One region of the Duganella sp. GW821-FHT01E12 genome, then DNA from elsewhere that is predicted to be linked to it. Evidence: riboswitches for the same ligand, from Rfam matches in the RefSeq annotation. Region 1 holds a riboswitch; the other holds the start of a gene.
The links. A riboswitch is a leader RNA that binds a small molecule or an ion and turns the genes downstream of it on or off. The one in region 1 is predicted to bind thiamine pyrophosphate.
Positions count from the first base shown of each region.

Region 2: another riboswitch for thiamine pyrophosphate. It lies ahead of thiC (phosphomethylpyrimidine synthase ThiC); the one in region 1 lies ahead of AC07WS_RS23835 (TonB-dependent siderophore receptor).

Region 1 is NZ_JBWKWR010000010.1:99,461-110,004, reverse strand. It holds gene AC07WS_RS23875 (LysR family transcriptional regulator) at 1-41, shown strand, start outside; gene AC07WS_RS23870 (flagellar assembly protein A) at 38-1,903, opposite strand; gene AC07WS_RS23865 (flagellar assembly protein A) at 2,018-3,925, opposite strand; gene AC07WS_RS23860 (hypothetical protein) at 4,076-4,372, opposite strand; gene ompR (osmolarity response regulator transcription factor OmpR) at 4,638-5,405, shown strand; gene AC07WS_RS23850 (ATP-binding protein) at 5,421-6,782, shown strand; gene AC07WS_RS23845 (hypothetical protein) at 6,782-7,480, shown strand; gene AC07WS_RS23840 (Imm26 family immunity protein) at 7,467-8,036, opposite strand; TPP riboswitch at 8,155-8,253, shown strand; gene AC07WS_RS23835 (TonB-dependent siderophore receptor) at 8,308-10,446, shown strand; gene AC07WS_RS23830 (hypothetical protein) at 10,443-10,544, opposite strand, start outside.
Region 2 is NZ_JBWKWR010000012.1:148,394-158,937, forward strand. It holds gene AC07WS_RS26010 (DUF4382 domain-containing protein) at 1-735, opposite strand, end outside; TPP riboswitch at 975-1,075, shown strand; gene thiC (phosphomethylpyrimidine synthase ThiC) at 1,141-3,057, shown strand; gene thiS (sulfur carrier protein ThiS) at 3,065-3,268, shown strand; gene AC07WS_RS26025 (thiazole synthase) at 3,377-4,168, shown strand; gene thiD (bifunctional hydroxymethylpyrimidine kinase/phosphomethylpyrimidine kinase) at 4,165-5,037, shown strand; gene thiE (thiamine phosphate synthase) at 5,061-5,705, shown strand; gene AC07WS_RS26040 (ANTAR domain-containing response regulator) at 5,776-6,405, shown strand; gene AC07WS_RS26045 (response regulator) at 6,662-7,117, shown strand; gene AC07WS_RS26050 (S-(hydroxymethyl)glutathione dehydrogenase/class III alcohol dehydrogenase) at 7,217-8,323, shown strand; gene AC07WS_RS26055 (hypothetical protein) at 8,452-8,634, shown strand; gene AC07WS_RS26060 (M56 family metallopeptidase) at 8,767-10,544, shown strand, end outside.

The DNA of each region.
Region 1 (10,544 bases):
GGTATGCGCGCGAGCTGGTCGCGGCGCTGCGGCGGGACTAGTCCGTCTCCGGCGCCCAGGCGATCGGCCCGGTGCTGCCGGCGTAAATGGTGCTCATGCCGGCGGCCGTGGTGCGCACCTTGGCCTTGACCTCCTTGGCCGGCCGGTCGTACGCCGGCGGGCCGTCCGGCACGAAGGTCATGGTCCGCAGCAGCACATCGCCGGTCAGCGTCTCGACCACGCAGCGCGAGCCGCGCATCACGGCGGCCTTCTGCCGCTGCACCTGGTTCACCTCTTCCTGCGCCTGCTCCTGCTGCACCTGCGCCGCCTTCATCGCCAGCGAAATCTTGGCCACCGCCCGCAGCGACGGCCCCACCGACTCCGCCATCTTGTGGAACAAGGGCTCCTGCTCCGGCGTCAGCGTCACCTCGCGCTTGCGCAGGCGCGTGGCCAGCGTCAGGTAGTTGCGCACCTCGGCCTGGCCGGTGATGGCGTCGATCTCCGCCTTGCGCAGATTGGCCTCGTGCGCCGCGTGCTGCACCCGTGGCTGCAGCTCGGCGATCTTCTTGTCGAACTTGGAGATGTCCGGCACCAGCGTGTAGAGCAGCATCTCGTTCTGCTTGCGCGGCCCGGCGTGGGCGATCTCGATCTTGCGCGCCGCGACGGCGCAGCCCTCGGCCACCTTGATCACCACCTCATCGGCCATGATCTCGCAGTTGCTCGCCTCGCCGATCACCACCCGCGAGCCGGAGATGATGCAGCTCTCCGCGCGCGCCAGATTCACCTCGCCGCGCTTCGTTTGCAGCACCGCGCCGGAAGCGACGCCCTGCACCCGTATGCCGCCGTCGGCGTTGGTGACGGTGCCGCCCATCAGGTTGCGGCTCAAGACGATGTCGCCGCCGCGCGAGGCGATGATGCCGAACACGTCGCCGTGGATGGTGATGTTGCCGCCTTCGACCGAGCGCTGTTCCTGCACGTCGCCAAATTCCTCGTACTCGCCGGTCAGCTGCAGGTTGCCGGTGGTGCGCGCGCTGACGCCCTCGCGGCTGATGATCTTGGGCCCGATCGACAACCGCTTGCTGGAAGGGTCCACGCTGAGGAAGCCCTGCACCGCCGACACCAGGAACTCGCCGCCGCGCAGGTTCTCGATCACCGTGCCCTCGCCGGCCACGCTGCTCAATTCGACATCGCGCGGCACCGGCGGCTCCAGCACGATGCCCGACAATTCGAAGCCGCGCACGCCCGGCGTGCGCGGCACCTTGCGCAGCAGCTTGACGTTGGGCCGGACCTGCGGGAAGCGGTTCTGGAACGCCTGCAGATCGAGCTTGCCGTCCGACTTCTCGCGCGGCGCGTTGCTGCGGTGGATATCCTGCGACACCTCCTCGATGGAAGCGTCGCGGCCCGGCGTGGCGTTGAGCCGGCGCGCGACGATGATGCGCGCCAGCCGCCCGCTGGCGATCACGTCGCGCACCGCCGGCGCGTCGATCCCGAAGCGTATGCCCTTGACCCACATGTCGGAGACGAATTCGTCGAAATTGAGCCGCGCCGGTTGCGCCGGCATGTCCGGTATTTCGAAGAACACCGGCTCGAAATAGTATTCGGCCTCGCCGTTGATGATCTTGACGGACTTGTACAGCGCCCTGCGCGGCGGGTGGAACGGCTCGATGCTGTCGGCGAAGCGTATCAACGGCTTGTTGGTGATGCTGAGCGGCAGGTCCGGGCCGCAGTTGTAGAGCAACTTGATGAACAGCGCGTAATCGAGGTTGGCGAAGTAGGCGCTGCCGAGGAACACCTGGCTGATCGCCGCCAGGCAGGAAACGGCCGTCGCGTCGCCGGCGAAATAGACGCCGTCCGCGCGCTTGACGATCGCTGCGGGCAGCTCGCTCTCCGCGTTTACATCCAGCGCAGTTGCGTCATCGGACACAGTAATCCCCAGGAAGATGTACGTCGAAACGCCGACTGGCCGGGCGGGGTTTCTTCACTTTTTAATGTTAAATCTAGATTAGCATGAACCACGCGCATTGTGCACACGCCATGGCTAGGCGTCCACAGGGCGCTGGCGCGCGTTGAGGTGCCAGTCCAGCGAACCGGCGCTGTCGCAGAACAGCACCTCGCCGGCGCTGGGCGAGCCGCGCAGGCGCTGTTTGATGTCCTTGGCCGGCAGCTGGGTCAACGCGGCGACGTCGGCATGGAACGGCATGGTGCGCACCATGGTCTCGCCGCTGACCATGCGCAGGCCGCAGCGCGCGATGCCGGCCGCCTCCACCTTCTGCTCGATCACGCGCGCCAGCTTGTCCTGCAACAGCTTCTGCTGCGTCTGGCCGGCCTGCAGCTCGGTGCGCAGCTTGGCGATGGTCTGCAATTCGGTCGCCACCGCGGCGGCGATCTTGCGCAGCAACAGCCCCTGCTCGGCGTTGAGCTGCAGCTCCTGGGCGCGCAGCTTGGCCGCCAGTGCCAGGTAGCGCCGCACGTCCGGCACCGCCGCGATGCGTTCGGCCTCCTGCTGCGCCGCCAGGTTGGCCGCACCGAATGCCGCCACCCGCTGTTCCAGGTCGGCGATCTCCTGATCGAACTGGCTCACGTCCTTCACCAGCACGTACACCACCATCTCGGTGCGGCGGCGCGGCCCGGCGCTGTCGATCTCCACGTTGCGGCCGGCCACCGCGCAGCCCTCGGCCACTTCGATGCGGATCTCGTCGGCGATGATCTCGCAGTTGGACGCCTCGCCCACGGTCACGATGGTGCCGGAGATGACGCAGTTCTCGGCCCGGCCGACATGCACCGCGCCCTTGTCCGTATGGATCACCGAGCCGGAGGCCACGCCGGTCACGGTGATGTTCCCGGCCGCGTTGGCGACGCTGCCGCTGACCAGGTTCTGGCCCAGCACCACGGTGCCGCCGCGCGAATGGATGTTGCCGTAGACGTTGCCGTGCACCGTGATGTCGCCGCCGGTGACGTCGCGCTGTTCCTGCACGTCGCCGAATTCCTCGTAGGCGCCGGCCAGCTGCAGATTGCCGGTGGTGCGCCCGCTGACGCCGTCCGTGCTGACGATTTTATCGGTGATGGAAATGCGGTTGGACTTGGCGTCCACGTTCAAAAAACCTTCGCGCGTCGATACCAGGTACTCGCCGTCCTCCAGTTCCCTGGCCTCGGTGCCGTCGCCGGCGAAGAAGCGCAGCGTCAGGTCCTTGGGCGACGCGGGAGGCGTCATGCGGCCGCCCAGGTCGAAGCCCGGATGGCCCGGCACCGGCGGCAGCTTCTTGAGCAGCCGCACGTTGGCCTTGATCTGCGGGAAGCGGTTCTGGAAGCTGCCCAGGTCGATGCGGCCGTCGGCACGGGTCTTGGGCGCGTCGCTGCGGTGCAGGTCGGACGAGACCTCGACCACGGTCGCGTCCTGGCCCGGCTCCGGTTCCAGCTCGGTGGCCACGGTGATGCGGTCGGCCTTGGTGGAGGCGATGGCCGCCGCCACGGCCGCCACCTCGATGCCGAACAGGATGCCCTTGTTCCACATCTCGGCCACGAACTCGTCGACATCCAGGCGGGTCGGCCGCTCGGGGATCACGGTGCCGTCGGGCAGCGTCATCTCCTCCAGGTACAGCGTCTCGAAATAGTATTCGGCGTAGCCGCGCCCGAGCTTGGGATTCTTGTACAGCGCGATGCGCTCGGGCGCCATCACCCGCAGCTCGTCCGCCAGCCGCACCATGCCCGGCGTGCCCACGTCCGGGCCGATGCCGTACAGCGCCTTGTTCAGGATGGGGTAGTTCAGGCCGGCGAAATAGCAGTGGGAATGGAAGACCTCGTTGATGGCGGCGGTCAGCGTCAGCGGCGACAGCGACAGGTCGATATAAATGCCGTCCGGCCGCTTGGCCAAACCGACAGGCAAGCCGATGCCCGGAGCGTGCGACTCCTCACCTGGCGCGACAGGGGCAAGCTCTTGAACCACCATCTTCCTTCCAACGGCACGCGGCCGAAAGGCATTGCGTGTAATTAACGAATCTTACACTCAGAATAAGGAAAAGAAAGCGATTTCAGTGGCGTCGGCGCTACAACTGTGAACTTATTGCCACAGATCAATGTTGGTTCAATAACATCTGGATCAGTGGCGCGGCGGATTGGCGTAAATATCCTGCCCCACTTCGTTGATCTGGCGGCGCAGGTCGCGGCGCTCGTCCGGCGTGAGGCGGCCGGCGCGGCGGCTCATTTCCGCGTTGCGGCCGGCGTCCTGCATGGCGCGGCGCTGTTCCTCGGCGCGGGCCTCGTAGCTGCGCGGATCGATCTGGCGGGGTTCGGCCTGGCGCACTTCCTGGCGCACCGGCTGCGCTTCGCGTGCTGGCAAGCCGCGTGGATCCTCGCGGCGCGGCGCCTCGCGCTCCCCGGCGGTATCGTGCGCCATGGCGGCGCCGCTCAGCAGCAGAACACCCAGGAGGGATCGAACGCAAAAAGTTGCGCTTGCTGCCGCGTAGTTTTTTTTGTGATCGATGCCCATTGGCGTTCCTAAAAAGCTGAATCTATGCCCAGAGTGTATGATGCTTTACCTGAGGGGGTAAGACGAATTGGGTAAAGTTTGTAACACTTTGTAATGGGTTGTCACAGACGTTTTCGCAATGCGAATATGACGTTACCATAGCAACATGAATATGACAAATCTGGCAGGCCCCATGACTAGCACAACGACTGAATCCGGCAACACCTCCGCCAACCAGCATGGCCACCAGGCCAAGATCATGGTGGTGGACGACGACGTGCGTCTGCGCGACCTGCTGCGGCGCTACCTCACCGAGCAAGGCTTCAACGTCTTCACCGCCGAGAGCGCGACGGCCATGAACAAGCTGTGGCTGCGCGAGCGCTACGACCTGCTGGTGCTGGACCTGATGCTGCCGGGCGAGGACGGCCTGTCGATCTGCCGCCGCCTGCGCGGCGCCGGCGACCAGACACCGATCATCATGCTCACCGCGAAAGGCGAGGACGTCGACCGCATCGTCGGCCTGGAAATGGGCGCGGACGACTACCTGCCCAAGCCCTTCAACCCGCGCGAGCTGGTGGCCCGCATCGGCGCCGTGCTGCGCCGCCGCGGCCCGGACGAGATCCCCGGCGCGCCGTCGGAAACCCCGCAATCGTTCGAGTTCGGCCAGTTCATCCTGGACCTGGGCACGCGCACGCTGAAGAAAAGCGGCGAGACCGTGCCGCTGACCACCGGCGAATTCTCGGTGCTGAAAGTATTCGCCCGCCACGCGCGCCAGCCGCTGTCGCGCGAAAAGCTGATGGAGCTGGCGCGCGGCCGCGAGTACGAGGTGTTCGACCGCAGCCTGGACGTGCAGATCTCCCGCCTGCGCAAGCTGATCGAGCCCGATCCGTCGAGCCCGCTGTACATCCAGACCGTCTGGGGCCTGGGCTATGTGTTCATTCCGGAGGGGCAGCCGCGCTAAGGCGCGGAAGCACGCATGAAGTCGAAGTTCCCGTTCACCTTCCGCATCGCCAGCCTCAAGAGCGGCCTGTTCTGGCGCACCTTCTTCCTGCTGGGCGCGCTCACCACGACCAGCATGACGGCCTGGGTCGGCATGATCAGCGTGGTGCAGCACGAGCCGCAGGTGCAGCAGATCTCGTCGCAGGTGATCTCGGTGGTCACCATCACCCACGCCGCCCTCACCCACTCCGCGCCCGAGCTGCGGCGCGAGCTGCTGTTCGACCTGGTGTCCAACGAGGGCATCCGCGTGTTCACGCTGGAGGACGACGACAAGGTCGATCCGCCGCCCGACAACGCCCTCATGCCCGACATCCAGAAGCTGGTCAAGGCCAAGCTGGGCGAGGACACCCGCTTCTCGGCGCGCGTGAACGGCGTGGCCGGCTTCTGGGTCAGCTTCAAGATCGACGACGACGCCTACTGGCTGATGCTGGAACGCGAGCGCATCCGCGGCCTGACCGGCATCCAGTGGCTGGGCTGGGCCAGCGTGGTGTCGGTGGTGTCGCTGCTGGGCGCGGCCTTCATCTCCAGCCTGATCAACCTGCCGCTGCGGCGCCTGACGCAGGCCACCCGCGCCTTCGCCCAGGGCAAGCGCCCGGACCCGCTGCCGGAAAAGGGGCCGATGGAAATCATGGTGGCCAACCGCAGCTTCAACCAGATGGTCGACCAGCTGCAGCAGGTGGAGTCCGACCGCGCCGTGATCCTGGCCGGCATCTCGCACGACCTGCGCACGCCGCTGGCGCGCATGCAGCTGGAGGTGGAGATGGCCAACCTGTCGAACGAGGCGCGCGAGGGCATCCAGTCCGACATCGCGCAGATGGACGACATCATCGGCCAGTTCCTCGACTACGCCAAGCCGACCGAGGTGTCGAGCTTCATCAACGTCGACCTCAGCGAACTGCTGAGCGACACCGCGCACGAGGCGGGCCGCCTGCCGGACGTGACCATCCACACCGACATCGCGCCCAATGCCCACGTGATGGGCAACGCCACCGACATCAAGCGCGTCATCAACAACCTGATCGAGAACGCCCGCCGCTACGGCAAGACGCCAGGCAGCGAACTGACCGAGATCGACATCAAGTGCAGCATAAAGGGCATGCACACCTCGCGCCGGGTGGTGATCGAGGTGCAGGACCACGGCAACGGCGTGCCGCCCGAACAGATCGAACAGCTGCTCAAGCCCTTCACCCGGCTCGACGCCGCGCGCGGCCAGGCCAACGGCGCCGGCCTGGGCCTGGCCATCGTCGACCGCGTGATGCAGCGCCACGGCGCCGAGCTGCAGGTGCGCAACCGCGAGGGCGGCGGCCTGCTGATCCAGATCGTGATGAAGGCGGCGTGATGCGGGCGATGTCGCTTGCAGTGCTGCTGATGGCCGCAGGCCAGGCCACGGCCGCCAGGCCGCCCGCGCCGCCGCGCATCGAACAGCGCCAGCCGACCGACGCGGAACGCGCCAGCTTCGACGACTACTTCCGCCAGAAGATGCTGGCCGAATCCAAGGGCGCGCCAGTGGTGCAGCCGCTGTTCGCGCCGGCGTTCGAGATCGAGCGCCAGCGCGGCAAGCCGTGGCAGGTGATCGCCCGTGTCGATTCGGCGCCGCGCCATTCGGCGGTGGACCTGTGCCGGCAGATCCGTTCCAGCTTTGTCTACGACGCCAGGGCGCCCAGAGACGCGCGCTGGAGCGAGGCGGCGCAGCCGCCCAGCTGGCATGTGTGGCTGGCGCAGCCCAAGACCGTCTGCAGCGCCGCGCCGCACACGGTGCTGATGGACCAGGCGCTGCCGCCGGAGGACGTGGTGGCGCTGCTGCGCCAGTATCCCGAATTGCTGAGCCGCGCGCGCCTGCTCCTGGCCGGCAACTCGCGCTGCATCCGCCAGCGCGCCCTGCCCTTCACGCTGCGCGCGATCGAACCGGCGCCGCCGGCTGCCGGCGCGCCCGTGATGTTCAACCTGGTGTTTGAAAGCGACCGCGACACCATCGCCCGCGTCGCCGTGCGCAAGCACCGCGGCGAGTACGCGGCCTGGAACGTCAGCTGCGACTAGCGCTGCCGCCACCACTGCTGCGGTTGATCGGGTGGTCCTGCGGCTCCAGCAGGCGGGTCAGCAACAGCTCGGTGGAGCCGTAGCCGTACAGCGAATCCGTTTCCAGCCCTTGCGTATCGTAGGGGACGGATTCCTCGCGCTCCGAGCGGCTCGGGTCCGCGTCCGAATACGTGACGCGCCAGGCGCGCTTGAGCGAATCGGCACGGCGCAGGAACTGCGGCATCGGCCACAGCGCCGGATTCCAGTCGGCGATGTCCCCCAGCACGCGCCAGTGGCCGCTGGCCAGCGCCATGTCGCCCACCCGCAGCACCTTGAGCGCGTCCTGCGGCTGCAGCGTGTTGAGCTCCTCCAGCGACGGCAGGCGCGCCAGCTTGGGGCCGAACAGATACGCCAGCATGATCTTGCTGCCCGGCGACAGGCGTGCCACCAGCCCCCAGCCATAGCCGCCATCCAGCAACGGAATCGCAAACCAGCTTCCCTCTTGATACGACTGCCTCATTCCCACCCTTTCGCTTGCACGATGCAGCAAGGTGTCGCCAAAATGCACGGACATCATGGCGCCTCCGTTAAAAGCTGTGACTGCTTCGTTGGCGCCCTGCGGCGCAAACCCCCAGTGTAGCGGCGCGGCGCGGAACGCGGCGCACGGCACCGCACTCCGCGCCTGTGCTACACTAACGCCTCGCTAGGGGTCCTGGAGCTTTGCTGCCGGGTGAGAGATACCCTTCGTACCTGATCTGGATAATGCCAGCGAAGGAAAGCGCAAAGCAGTGTTTCCCCTCCTTTGATGGCTCTCCCCGCGGCTCCAGCCGAACACGTAGAGAGTCCATATGTCCACACCAAAATTTGCAGTTTCCGCCATCGCGCTGGCGGTGTTACAGGCTTTTCCCGGCGCCGCCGTCGCTGAAACCTCCGCCGCAGAGCAAGCCCTGCCCGAGGTGGTGATCACCGGCGCCAAGGCCCAGGCCAGCCGCGCCTCCGTGGCCGGCTTCGCCAACACGCCGCTGCTGGAAACCCCGGCCTCGGTCAGCGTGCTGACCTCGCAGCAGATGCTGGACCGCCAGGTGCGCTCCACCACCGACGCCGCCAGATACGACGCCAGCCTGAGCGACTCCTACAACGCGGTCGGCTACTCGGAGCAGTTCTCCATCCGCGGCTTCAAGCTGGACAACGCCTCCAGCTACCGCAAGGACGGCATGTCCGTCTCGGCCGACACCCAGATCCCGCTGGAGAACAAGGAACGCCTGGAAGTGCTGAAAGGCTTGTCCGGCCTGCAGGCGGGCGTGTCGGCGCCGGGCGGCGTGGTCAACTACGTCACCAAGCGTCCGACCGATGCGCCGCTGCGCACCGTGGTGCTGGAAGAGCGCGAACGCGGCACGCTGTACGGCGCCGTCGACCTGGGCGGACGCTTCGAAGACCAGCGCTTCGGCTACCGCTTCAACGCCGCCGCCGAGCGCCTGCGCTCCTACATCAAGGGCGCGGACGGCAACCGCAAGTTCGTCTCGGCCGCCTTCGACTGGAAGATCTCGCCGCAGGCGCTGCTGCAGGTGGACGCCGACTACCAGAAGAAATCGCAAGTGACCGCGCCCGGCTTCCAGCTGCTGAACAACACGACGCTGCCGAACATCCCGGCCGACACCATGCTGAACAACCAGCCGTGGAGCCGTCCGGTGGAAACCACCAGCAGCAACATCGGCGCGCGCTTCGAGTACAAGTTCACGCCCGACTGGAGCACCACCGTCAGCGCCAACCAGCACCAGTTCAAGCGCGACGACTACACCGCCTTCCCTTACGGCTGCACGGCGCAGCTGCTGTACCCCGGCTTCTGCGGCAACGGCGACTACGACATCTACGACTACATCAGCCTGGGCGAGAAGAAATCGCCGCTGACGGTGCAGGCGCTGGTTCAGGGCAAGTTCAGCACCGGCTCGATCAAGCATGACTTCACCGGCGGCGCATCGCTGTTCAGAAACAGCGAGAAATGGGGCGACTACCTGTACGTGCAGGCCGGCGCCGACGGCACCGCGTTCAGCAACATCTACCACCCTATCATGGTGGCGCCGGCGACCGGCACCAGCGGCCCGGTCTCCGAACGCCGCAGCGACAACGAACGCGCCCTGTTCGCGCAGGACATCCTGAGCCTCAACGAGCAGCTCAAGCTGCACGCCGGCGCGCGTTACGTGCAGGTCAAGCGCGACGAATTGGCCAGCAACCGGCTGCCGTCCGCCCACACCGATGTCGGCTTCTGGCTGCCGAACGTGGCGCTGGTGTACAGCCTGCGTCCCAACGTCTCGGTCTACACCTCGTACGCGCAGGGCCTCGAGCATGGCGGCCTTGCGCCGATCGGCACCGTCAACGAAGCCCGCGCGCTGGCGCCGGGCAAATCGAAGCAGGTCGAAGTGGGCGTCAAGGCCGACATCCATCCCGACCTGAGCGCCAGCGTGGCGCTGTTCGAGATCCGCAAGGGCCTGGAATACACCGACGCGCAAAACACCTTCGTGCGCAACGGCCGCGCACAGAACCGCGGCCTGGAAATGGCCCTGAACGGCCGCGCCTCGCGCGAGCTGACGGTGGGCGTATCGGCCACCGCGCTCAACACGCAGCAGCGCGACACCGGCTCGGCGGAACTGGACGGCAAACGCGTCGCCGACGTCGCCGCCTTCAAGTCAACCGTGTACGCCGACTACGCCGTGCCGCAAGTGGCCGGGCTGTCGGTCAACGCCAACTGGGTCTACTCGGGCAAGAAGGCGTTCGATACGAAGAACCAGGTGTTCGTGCCGGGCTACCATGTGCTGAACCTGGGCGGCGCCTACGCCACCCGCGTCGGCGGCGTGCAGACCACGCTGCGCGCCGGCATCGACAACGCGTTCGACAAGTTCTACTGGCGCGACGTCACGCCGGAGCTGGGCGGCTACCTGATGCCGGGCGCCACCCGCACCTTCCGCGTGTCGGCCCAGTTCGACCTTTAAAAGACCAGCTGCACGCGCATCGAAAAGCTCTTCGCTGCGCGTGCCGAATTCCTGCCGATCAGGTAAGCGAATTCGTACTTGATCTCCTGCCGGCCAAT
Region 2 (10,544 bases), on a different contig from region 1:
GCGGCTCAGCGCGAACTCGCCGGTGGTGGCGTTGGGCGTGGTGGCGCTGACGATGGCGCCGTTCTGCTGCGCCGACACCGTCACGTGGCTGGCCAGCAGCGCGGTCGAGACAAAGCCGCCGATGCCGTTGAGCGTGGTCGGGATCACCTTCACCACCGGTTTCAGCGCGTACTTGCCGTTGCCCTTGGTGAGCACCGATTTGCAGGCGTCGAAGTCCAGCACCAGGTCGACCCGCTGGCCGGCCGCCACGTCGAAGGCGTTGACCAGCTTGATGCCGCTCTGCACCGCGCTCGGGGTGTCGAGCGACACCTCGGCGGTGCCGCCGGTGACCACCACCGAGTTGGCCAGGCCGCTGCCGGTGTTGGGGTCGAGCACCAGCCGCAGCTGGTTGTAATGGCCCGCGCTCAGCGAGGTCTGGCCCAGCGCCTCCAGCGCGCCGTTGGTCAGGTTCAGCAGGTTGATCTTGCGGGCCGGACTGAGCGTGATGTCGGTCCAGCCGGCGTCGGTGTCGCTGGCGGTGCTGCTCTGGTTGACGCGCACCTTGTTGACGGTGACGTTGACGGCGTCGAAACCGCACGACGGCGCGTCCGTCATCGACACCGACAGCGTGCCCAGAGTGCTGGGCGGCGTGCTGTCGCCCCCGCCCCCGCCCCCGCCGCCGCCGCAGGCGCTCAGCCCGGCTGCCGCGAGGGCCGCGACGGCGGCCAGGTAGATGGATGGGTGTGCTGGCTTCATGATGATTCTCCCGAAAATCGCGCGTGGGGCGCTTGTTGTGGCGACGGTGGTGTCGCTGTGGGGATATTGTGAGTTCCTTTCAGAAACTATTATGTGTGATGCCTCACATAGCGCGCAGCTCTTACAATTGTTACACATCGGCTCGTTATACACGCCATACCAGGTATTGTGGTTTTTTTCACGCGGACATTGTCCGGGCGGCGCGGCCGAGCGTATAATCGGCCCCGCTGCCGCAAGGTGGCACACGCTAGGGGTCCTGCGCATTGCGATGCGCGGGTGAGAAATACCCTCCGAACCTGATCTGGATAATGCCAGCGAAGGGAAGCTTAGGACATCGCCGCCAAATCTGATGGGAGGCGCGGTCCAACCTCCTTTGCTGGCTCCTGTAGCTAACGAAGGAGCCAAATGAACGCCAATCCCAAATTCCTGTCCGCCACCGCCACGGTGGACGAGGCAGCCGTCAAGCCATTACCGAACTCGCGCAAGGTCTACGTCGAGGGCGGCCGTCCCGACATCCGCGTGCCGATGCGCGAGATCACCCAGGCCGACACGCCGGCCTCGTTCGGCTTCGAAGCCAATCCGCCGATCTACGTCTACGACACCTCCGGCCCGTACACCGATCCGGACGCGGTGATCGACATCCGCTCCGGCCTGGCCGCGACCCCGCGCCTGCCGTGGATCCTGGAGCGCGACGACACCGAGGAACTGGACGGCCCGACCTCCGAATACGGCCAGGCGCGCCTGGCGGACCCGGCGCTGGCCGAACTGCGCTTCAACCTGCACCGCAAGCCGCGCCGCGCGCGCGAAGGCAGGAACGTCACGCAGATGCACTACGCGCGCCAGGGCATCGTCACGCCCGAGATGGAATTCGTCGCCATCCGCGAGAACCTGCGCCGCCAGGAGTACCTGGAAAACCTGAAGAAATCCGGCCCCATGGGCCAGCGCCTGGCCGACCTGATGGGCCGCCAGCATCCGGGGCAATCGTTCGGCGCCAGCATCCCGGCCGAGATCACGCCGGAGTTCGTGCGCGAGGAAATCGCCCGCGGCCGCGCCATCATCCCGGCCAACATCAACCACCCGGAAATCGAGCCGATGATCATCGGCCGCAACTTCCTGGTCAAGATCAACGCCAACATCGGCAACTCCGCCGTCACCTCGTCGATCGGCGAGGAAGTCGAGAAGATGACCTGGGCCATCCGCTGGGGCGGCGACAACGTCATGGACCTGTCCACCGGCAAGCACATCCACGAAACGCGCGAATGGATCATCCGCAACAGCCCGGTGCCGATCGGCACGGTGCCGATCTACCAGGCGCTGGAAAAGGTCAACGGCAAGGCCGAGGACCTGACCTGGGAAATCTTCCGCGACACCCTGATCGAGCAGGCCGAGCAGGGCGTCGACTACTTCACCATCCACGCCGGCGTGCTGCTGCGCTACGTGCCGATGACGGCCAAGCGCCTGACCGGCATCGTCTCGCGCGGCGGCTCCATCATGGCCAAGTGGTGCCTGGCGCACCACAAGGAATCGTTCCTGTACACGCACTTCGAAGAGATCTGCCAGATCATGAAGGCCTACGACGTCTCGTTCTCGCTGGGCGACGGCCTGCGGCCCGGCTCGATCTACGACGCCAACGACGAGGCCCAGCTGGGCGAGCTGAAGACCCTGGGCGAGCTGACCCAGATCGCCTGGAAGCACGACGTGCAGGTGATGATCGAGGGTCCGGGCCACGTGCCGATGCAGCTGATCAAGGAGAACATGGACCTGCAGCTGGAGCAGTGCCACGAGGCGCCGTTCTACACGCTGGGGCCGTTGACCACCGACATCGCGCCCGGCTACGACCACATCACCTCGGGCATCGGCGCCGCGCAGATCGGCTGGTACGGCACGGCCATGCTGTGCTACGTCACGCCGAAAGAACACCTGGGGCTGCCGGACAAGAACGACGTCAAGGACGGCATCATCACCTACAAGATCGCCGCCCACGCGGCCGACCTGGCCAAGGGCCATCCGGGCGCGCAGATCCGCGACAACGCGCTGTCGAAGGCGCGCTTCGAATTCCGCTGGGACGACCAGTTCAACATCGGCCTCGACCCGGACAAGGCGCGCGAATTCCACGACGAGACGCTGCCCAAGGACTCGGCCAAGGTGGCGCACTTCTGCTCGATGTGCGGCCCGCATTTCTGCTCGATGAAGATCACGCAGGAAGTGCGCGAATTCGCCGCGGCCAACGGCGTGTCGGACGGCGCGGCGCTGGAGCAGGGCATGCAGGTCAAGGCGGTGGAGTTCATCAAGAACGGCGCCGAGCTGTACCGCAAGCTGTGAGGCCGGCATGATCGACATCGAATTGAACGGCGCCCCGTACCGGGTGCCGCCGCGGCAGACGCTGGACCAGCTGATCGACGCCCTGTCGCTGAGCGGGCAGGCGCTGGCGCTGGCGGTCAACCGCGCGGTGGTGCCGCGCCAGCAGTGGCCGCAGCGCGAACTGCAGCCGCAGGACCGGGTCGACATCGTGCGCGCCATCGGCGGCGGCTAAATTAAATTGGGGTCAAGTCTGACATTCGGACACGAGCTCTGCCGTAAGCGCCCGCTTACGGCAGAGCTCGTGTCCGAATGTCAGACTTGACCCCACAAGGAGAGCAACATGAACGCATCATCCCAAGACCTGCTGACCATCGCGGGCAAGAGCTACAAGTCGCGGCTGCTGGTGGGCAGCGGCAAGTACAAGGACCTTCAACAAACCCGCGAGGCGACCGACGCCGCCGAGGCGGAGATCATCACCGTGGCCATCCGCCGCGTCAACATCGGCCAGGACCCCAAGGCGCCGAGCCTGCTGGACGTGCTGCCGCCGTCGCAGTACACCATCCTGCCCAACACGGCCGGCTGCTACACCGCCAAGGACGCGGTCTACACGCTGCAGATGGCGCGCGAGCTGCTCAACGGCCACAAGCTGGTCAAGCTGGAGGTGCTGGGCGACGAGAAGACCCTGTTCCCCCACATGCCGGAAACCCTGCTCGCCGCCGAGGCGCTGGTCAAGGACGGCTTTGACGTCATGGTCTACTGCAGCGACGATCCGATCCAGGCCAAGCTGCTGGAGGACATCGGCTGCGTGGCGGTGATGCCGCTGGCCTCGCTGATCGGCTCCGGCATGGGCATCCTCAATCCGTGGAACCTGTCGCTGATCATCGAGCAGGCCAGGGTGCCGGTGCTGGTCGACGCCGGCGTCGGCACGGCCTCGGACGCGGCCATCGCCATGGAACTGGGCTGCGACGGCGTGCTGATGAACACGGCCATCGCCGGCGCCCGCGATCCGGTGCGCATGGCGCGCGCCATGAAGCTGGGCGTGCAGGCCGGCCGTGAGGCCTACCTGGCCGGCCGCATCGCCCGCAAGTTTGCCGCCTCGCCGTCCTCGCCGATGGCGGGCCGGCTGGCATGAGCGAGCGCCTGTCCTCGCAAGTGGCGGCGCAGCTGATGGCGCAACTGGTGGCGCGCCCCTGCGTGCTGGTGTTCGCCGGCCTCGATCCGTCCGGCGGCGCCGGTATCGCCGCCGACCTGCAGGCGGTGGCCGGGCAGGGCGCGCACGCGCTCACCGTGGCCACCGCGCTGACGGTGCAGGACAACGACCGCGTCTACGGCGTGCAGCCGGTCGACGGCGCCATGGTGCTGCGCCAGGCCCAGGCGCTGGTCGACAAGATGACGGTGCGCGCGGTGAAGATCGGCATCCCCGGCAGCGCCGCCAACGCGCTGGCCATCGCCGAGATCATCAGCCGCCTGCGCCGCCGCCAGCCTGAGCTGCCGGTGGTGCTGGACCCGGTGCTGGCCAGCGGCCACGGCGACCTGCTCTCGCGCGGCGACGCGGTGCAGGCGCTGGCGCCGCTGCTGCCGCTGGTCACGCTGCTCACGCCCAACGGCCCGGAGGCGCTGGCGCTGACCGGCGCCGGCGAACCTTCCGCGCAGGCGCAGGCGCTGCGCGCGCGCGGCTGCCGCCATGTGCTGATCACCGGCGGCCACGATGGCGGCGACGAGGTGGTCAACCGCTGGTTCGGCCCCGGCGCGGCGCCGCTGCAGCGCCTGTCCGATCCCGGCCCGCAGGGCGACTCGCGCGACTGGACCTGGCCGCGCCTGGGCGGCGAATTCCACGGCAGCGGCTGCACGCTGGCCTCGGCCGCCGCCGGCCAGCTGGCGCTGGGCATGTCGATGGAACGCGCGCTGGAGCTGGCGCAACAGTACTGCTATCGCGCGCTGCGCGGCGCCTACACGGTGGCCGCAGGCCAGCGCATCCCGCACCGCCTACCCCTGATTTAACCGCCCATCATCGAGAGCACATCATGCAAGGACTTTATTTGGTTACGCCCAACTGGGACGACACCGGCCGGCTGCTGGAACTGAGCGAACGGGCGCTCGCCGCCGCGCAGGGCGCGCAGCCCGGCGTGGCGCTGCTGCAGTACCGCCACAAGGAGGCCGGCCCCGGCCAGCGTCTGGATCAAGCCGGCGCGCTGCTGGCGTTGTGCCGGCGCTACGGCGTGCCCTTCATCGTCAACGATCACGTCGACCTGTGCGAGCAGACCGGCGCCGACGGCGTCCACCTGGGCGGCACCGACGCCGAGGTGGCGCAGGTGCGCGCCCGGCTGGGTCCGGACAAGATCATCGGCGCCTCCTGCTACGGCGACCTGCCGCGCGCGCTGCAGGCGCAGGCGGCCGGCGCCAGCTATGTGGCCTTCGGCGGCTTCTACCCGTCGCGCGTGAAGAAATACGCAGTCACTACCAAGATGGAGATCCTCGACGAGGCGCGCGCGGCGATCCAGGTGCCGACCGTGGTGATCGGCGGCATGACGCCGGACAACGCCGCGCCACTGGCCGCGCGCGGGGCGTCCATGGTGGCGGCCATCAGCAGCGTCTATCTGGCCGACGACGTCGGCGCCGCCGTGGCCGCGTTCCTGCGGCTGTACGCTGGTGAAAAAACGGGCACATAAAACGCTTGGGGGATGGGTGGATTTCCGCCTTATAATTGGAGCGTTAGCTTAAGCCTAAGGTGGCCGCCACATGAATGTCCCTTCCAGCCAGAAGCGTCTGATCCTGATCGTCGACGACGACCCATTGCTGCTCGATTTCCTGGGCGAGGTGCTGGGCCACGCCGGCTACGACATCCTCAAGGCCTCGTCGGCCGAACAGGCCCTGCAGCAGATCGCCCAGCGCGAACCGGACCTGGCCCTGCTCGACATCCACATGCCCGGCATGAACGGACTGGAGCTGGCCAAGCAGCTGCACGCGACCAGCTCGGTGCCGTTCATGTTCCTGTCCGGCCGCGGCGACGCCGACGCCGGCAAGCAGGCCGCGTCCTACGGCGCGGTCGGCTTCCTGGTCAAGCCGGTCGACGAGAAGCACCTGATGCCGGCCTTCGCCGCCGGCCTGGCGCGCGCGGACGAAATCCGCCAGCTGCGGCGCACCGAGCTCAACCTGAACGCCGCGCTGGCCGCCGGCCGCGAGACCAGCCTGGCGGTCGGCCTGCTGATGTGCAAATTCCAGACCGACCGCAACACCGCCTTCGAGGTGCTGCGCGACCACGCCCGCTCCAACCGCCGCAAGGTCAACGAGGTGGCCGACCAGCTGCTGGCCGCCGAGGAAATGTTGAACGGCTTGCACGCCGCCTTCAACCAGCGTCTGAAAAAGTAAACGCCGCTGGTTTTTTTATCGGCATCTTCTTGCTTTGTGGCACCCTTCATGTAGACTGTGTCTATAGCGGCAGGCCAGTCCTGCCCGCTTCGTAGTAGTGCGGCGGGGCCTCCAACCTGCGCCTGCCGCCTCTTCGGCCGCCTGTCCCCTGCGACCGTCATACATTCTTCGGCCCAACTCCGCCGACCCCCGCGTTGCTCCAACAGCCCATGCTGCCGGCACCGCATCCCTATCAGTTTTGTGTGCGGAGACACTTATGACGAACGAATATTCCCAGGATACCTACCGTCCCTTCAGCGAGCAGGACGTCGGCGCCGCGATCGGTTTCTCGGTGTTTGCGGAGGCGCCGCGCGTGCTGCATGTGGACGCCGATCCCGATACCGCGCTGGTGCTGTCGATGCTGCTGGTGCCGGAAACCCAGGTCACCCACGTGGCCTCGCTGGCCGCGGCCGAGCTGATGCTGCTGGAGCGCCGCTTCGCGCTGGTGGTGCTCGATCCCGACCTGCCCGACGGCGACGGCGCCAGCCTGCTGACCCAGCTGCAACAGCGCCATCCCCACGTGCGCGTGCTGGTGTACTCGGCGCGCCATCCCGAGCGGCACACGGCCGGCGGCGCCTTCCTGCCCAAGCCGTGGACCTCGCCGCGCCAGCTGTGGCGCACCGTGTCCGAGCTGCTGGGCATAGGCGCGGCGATGCCGGCCGAACCGCAGTAATCGCCCGCGCCACAGAACGTCCCCGGCTTGCTATCATGGCGAACCACCGGAACGGCCCTCCGTTCCGGTCTCCCGAACAACGCAGCCACAGGACGAACAATGAAAACCAAAGCAGCTATCGCATGGCAGGCGGGCAAACCGCTGACGATCGAGGAAGTGGAACTGGGCGGCCCGCGCGAAGGCGAGGTGCTGGTCGAGATCAAGGCCACCGGCATCTGCCACACCGACTACTACACCCTGTCCGGCGCCGATCCGGAAGGCATCTTCCCGGCCATCCTCGGCCATGAGGGCGCCGGCGTGGTGGTCGACGTCGGCCCCGGCGTCAAGTCGCTCAGGAAGGACGACCACGTCATCCCGCTGTACACGCCCGAATGCCGCCAGTGCAAATTCTGCCTGTCGCAGAAGACCAACCTGTGCCAGTCGATCCGGGCTACCCAGGGCCGCGGCCTGATGCCGGACGCCACCAGCCGCTTCTCCATCGACGGCAAGCCGATCTACCACTACATGGGCACGTCGACCTTCTCCAACTACATCGTGGTGCCGGAGATCGCGCTGGCCAAGATCCGCGAGGACGCGCCGTTCGACAAGGTGTGCTACATCGGTTGCGGCGTCACCACCGGCGTGGGCGCGGTGCTGTTCACGGCCAAGGTCGAGGCGGGCGCCAACGTGGTGGTGTTCGGCCTGGGCGGCATCGGCCTGAACGTGATCCAGGCGGCCAGGATGGTGGGCGCCGACAAGATCATCGGGGTCGACATCAACCCGGCCCGCCAGGAGATGGCGCGCAAGTTCGGCATGACCCACTTCATCAATCCCAAGCAGGTGGAGAACGTGGTCGACGCCATCGTCCAGCTGACCGACGGCGGCGCCGACTACAGCTTCGAGTGCATCGGCAACACCACCACCATGCGCCAGGCGCTCGAGTGCTGCCACAAGGGCTGGGGCCAGTCCATCATCATCGGCGTGGCGGCGGCGGGGCAGGAGATCTCCACCCGTCCATTCCAGCTGGTCACGGGCCGGGTGTGGAAGGGTTCCGCGTTCGGCGGCGCGCGCGGGCGCACCGACGTGCCGAAGATCGTCGACTGGTACATGGAGGGCAAGCTCAATATCGACGACCTGATCACCCACCGCCTGCCGCTCGAGCGCATCAACGAGGGCTTCGACCTGATGAAGAGCGGCGAATCGATCCGCTCGGTGGTGATCTACTGACGTCCGTCGCGGCGGATTGCGGCTGGCTCCGCCAAAGCTGCATTCCGTCGCAATCCGCAGGCGTTCGGCGAGGTGTTTGACTACAGTGGAGTCATGGAAGCAAGGCCCACCACTGAAGGAGCAACATCATGAACGTACTGAAAAACATGGAACTGATCTTCGTCGCCAGCGCCGTCATCCTGTGCGCCACCGGCTACGCCAGCGCCGAAGGGCGCGCCACCCCGGCCATCGACGCCGGCTCGGTCAAGATGGCGGTGGTGGACGGCGTCAAGATGCCAGTGGTCACCATCAGCGCCAAGCGCGCCCACTGATCCCGGTGCGATGCATGTAGAAAAAAAGTTCTAGACATCGCGATCTAGATAATTTATTCTACATCCATCAACTGGGGAGTGCGGCATGGAAGCGATACGCAGTCATACGAATACACGGCAGGCGGGGCGCGCATGAACGGCGTCCTGGCCGCCCTGGTGCCCGCCGTCGGCTGGGCGCTGTTGCACTTCATCTGGCAAGGCCTGCTGATCGGCTGGGCCGTGGCGCTGGCGATGTTCGCGCTGCGCGGCGCCCGCCCGCAGACCCGCTACGCCGTGGCCTGCGCCGGCATGCTGCTGTGCGCGGCGCTGCCGCTGGCCAGCATCCTGATCCAGCTGTCGGACGTCGGCGGCGGCGCGGATACGCGGCCTATCCTGCGCATGCTGGCGGGGCAGAGCGCCGGCGCTGCTGATGCGGCCGGTCACGGTGGCGCTGCTGCGGACCAGGGCGCCGCTGCCGCCGTCGTGCCGGCCTTGTTCGGCGAGGGCACGCTCTCCACCTTTGAAACCGTCTTGCGCCGCCAACTGCCGTGGGTGGTTGGCCTGTGGCTGGCCGGCGCCGCGCTGATGTCGCTGCGTCTCGCGCTGGGCCTGCGCTGGGTGGCCGAGCGCACCCGCGCCGGCGAATACACCGTCAATCACTACTGGCAGCGGCGCCTGTCCGAACTGGCGCGCCGCTTCGACATCGAACGTCATGTGCGCCTGGGCGTGGCCGACCTGCTGGACAGCCCGATTACGGCCGGCTGCTGGCGTCCCATCGTGCTGGTGCCGACCGCGCTCATCAGCGGCATGCCGCCCGAGCTGCTGGAAGCCTTGCTGGCGCACGAGCTGGCGCACATCAAACGGCACGACTACCTGGTCAACCTGATTCAAAGCGCGATCGAGATCGTGCTGTTCTATCACCCTAGTGTTTGGGCCCTGTCACGCAGGATACGGATCGAGCGGGAACAAATCGCCGACGACCTCGCGGTGGACATGCTCGGCCAGCCCCAGAGGCTGGCGCAGGCCCTGTCGGAACTGGATCGGTTTCAGTTCGACACCACACAACTAGCCCACGCGGCTCACGGAGGAAATCTCATGTCTCGTATCAAACGCCTGCTGCGTCCCGATGTAGAACCGGTCAGCTGGAAAATGGCCTTGCCCCTGATGGGTTTGTTTGCGGCCAGCGCGGTGTTCTATGCCCACGCCGCGCCGCCCGCGCCGGCCAGCGCCGCCGTCGCACCGGCCGGACAAGTCAGCCAGATGGACGAAGCCGCCCAGGCCGAGCCGGCGCAAGCGCCCGCACCGGCGGAGCCGGCCGAACCTGCAGCGCCTGCCGAGCCGGCCGCCGCCGCCGAGCTGACGGAGTCGGCCGCACCCGCAGCGCCCGCCGAGCCGGCCGCCGTCGCCGAGTTGACGGTGCCAGCCGCGCCGGCCAAGCCGCTCCGCCTGTTGGTGGCGGCTGCCGCGATGCCGGCAGCTCCCGCCGCGCCGCCCGCGCCGCCGGCCCCCGCTGCGCCGGCCGCCCCTGCGGCCCCCGCCGCACCGCCTGCAGCGGCCGCCCCTGCTGCACCGGCCGCTCCCGCTGCACCGGCTGCGCCACCTGCACCACCAGCGCCTCCGGCGGCGGGCATGCAAAGCTACCACTTCGACCGCTACACTACGCCAGGCCGCGACGGCCAGCGTAGCGGCTACGCGCTGGTCCACGCCAACAAGGAGAACATCACCGTCTCGGCAGCGCACCAGGACCTGTCGAAGATCGAGGCGGCACGCCGCAACGTCAAGGGCGATTTCATCTGGTTCCGCGACGGCGACAAGGCCTATCTGATCCAGGACCCGGTCGCCATCGCCAAGGCCGACGAGGCCTGGGCCGCCGTCAACCGCATCGGCGAGAAGATGGATGCGCAGAGCAAGAAGATGGATGCGCAAGGCAA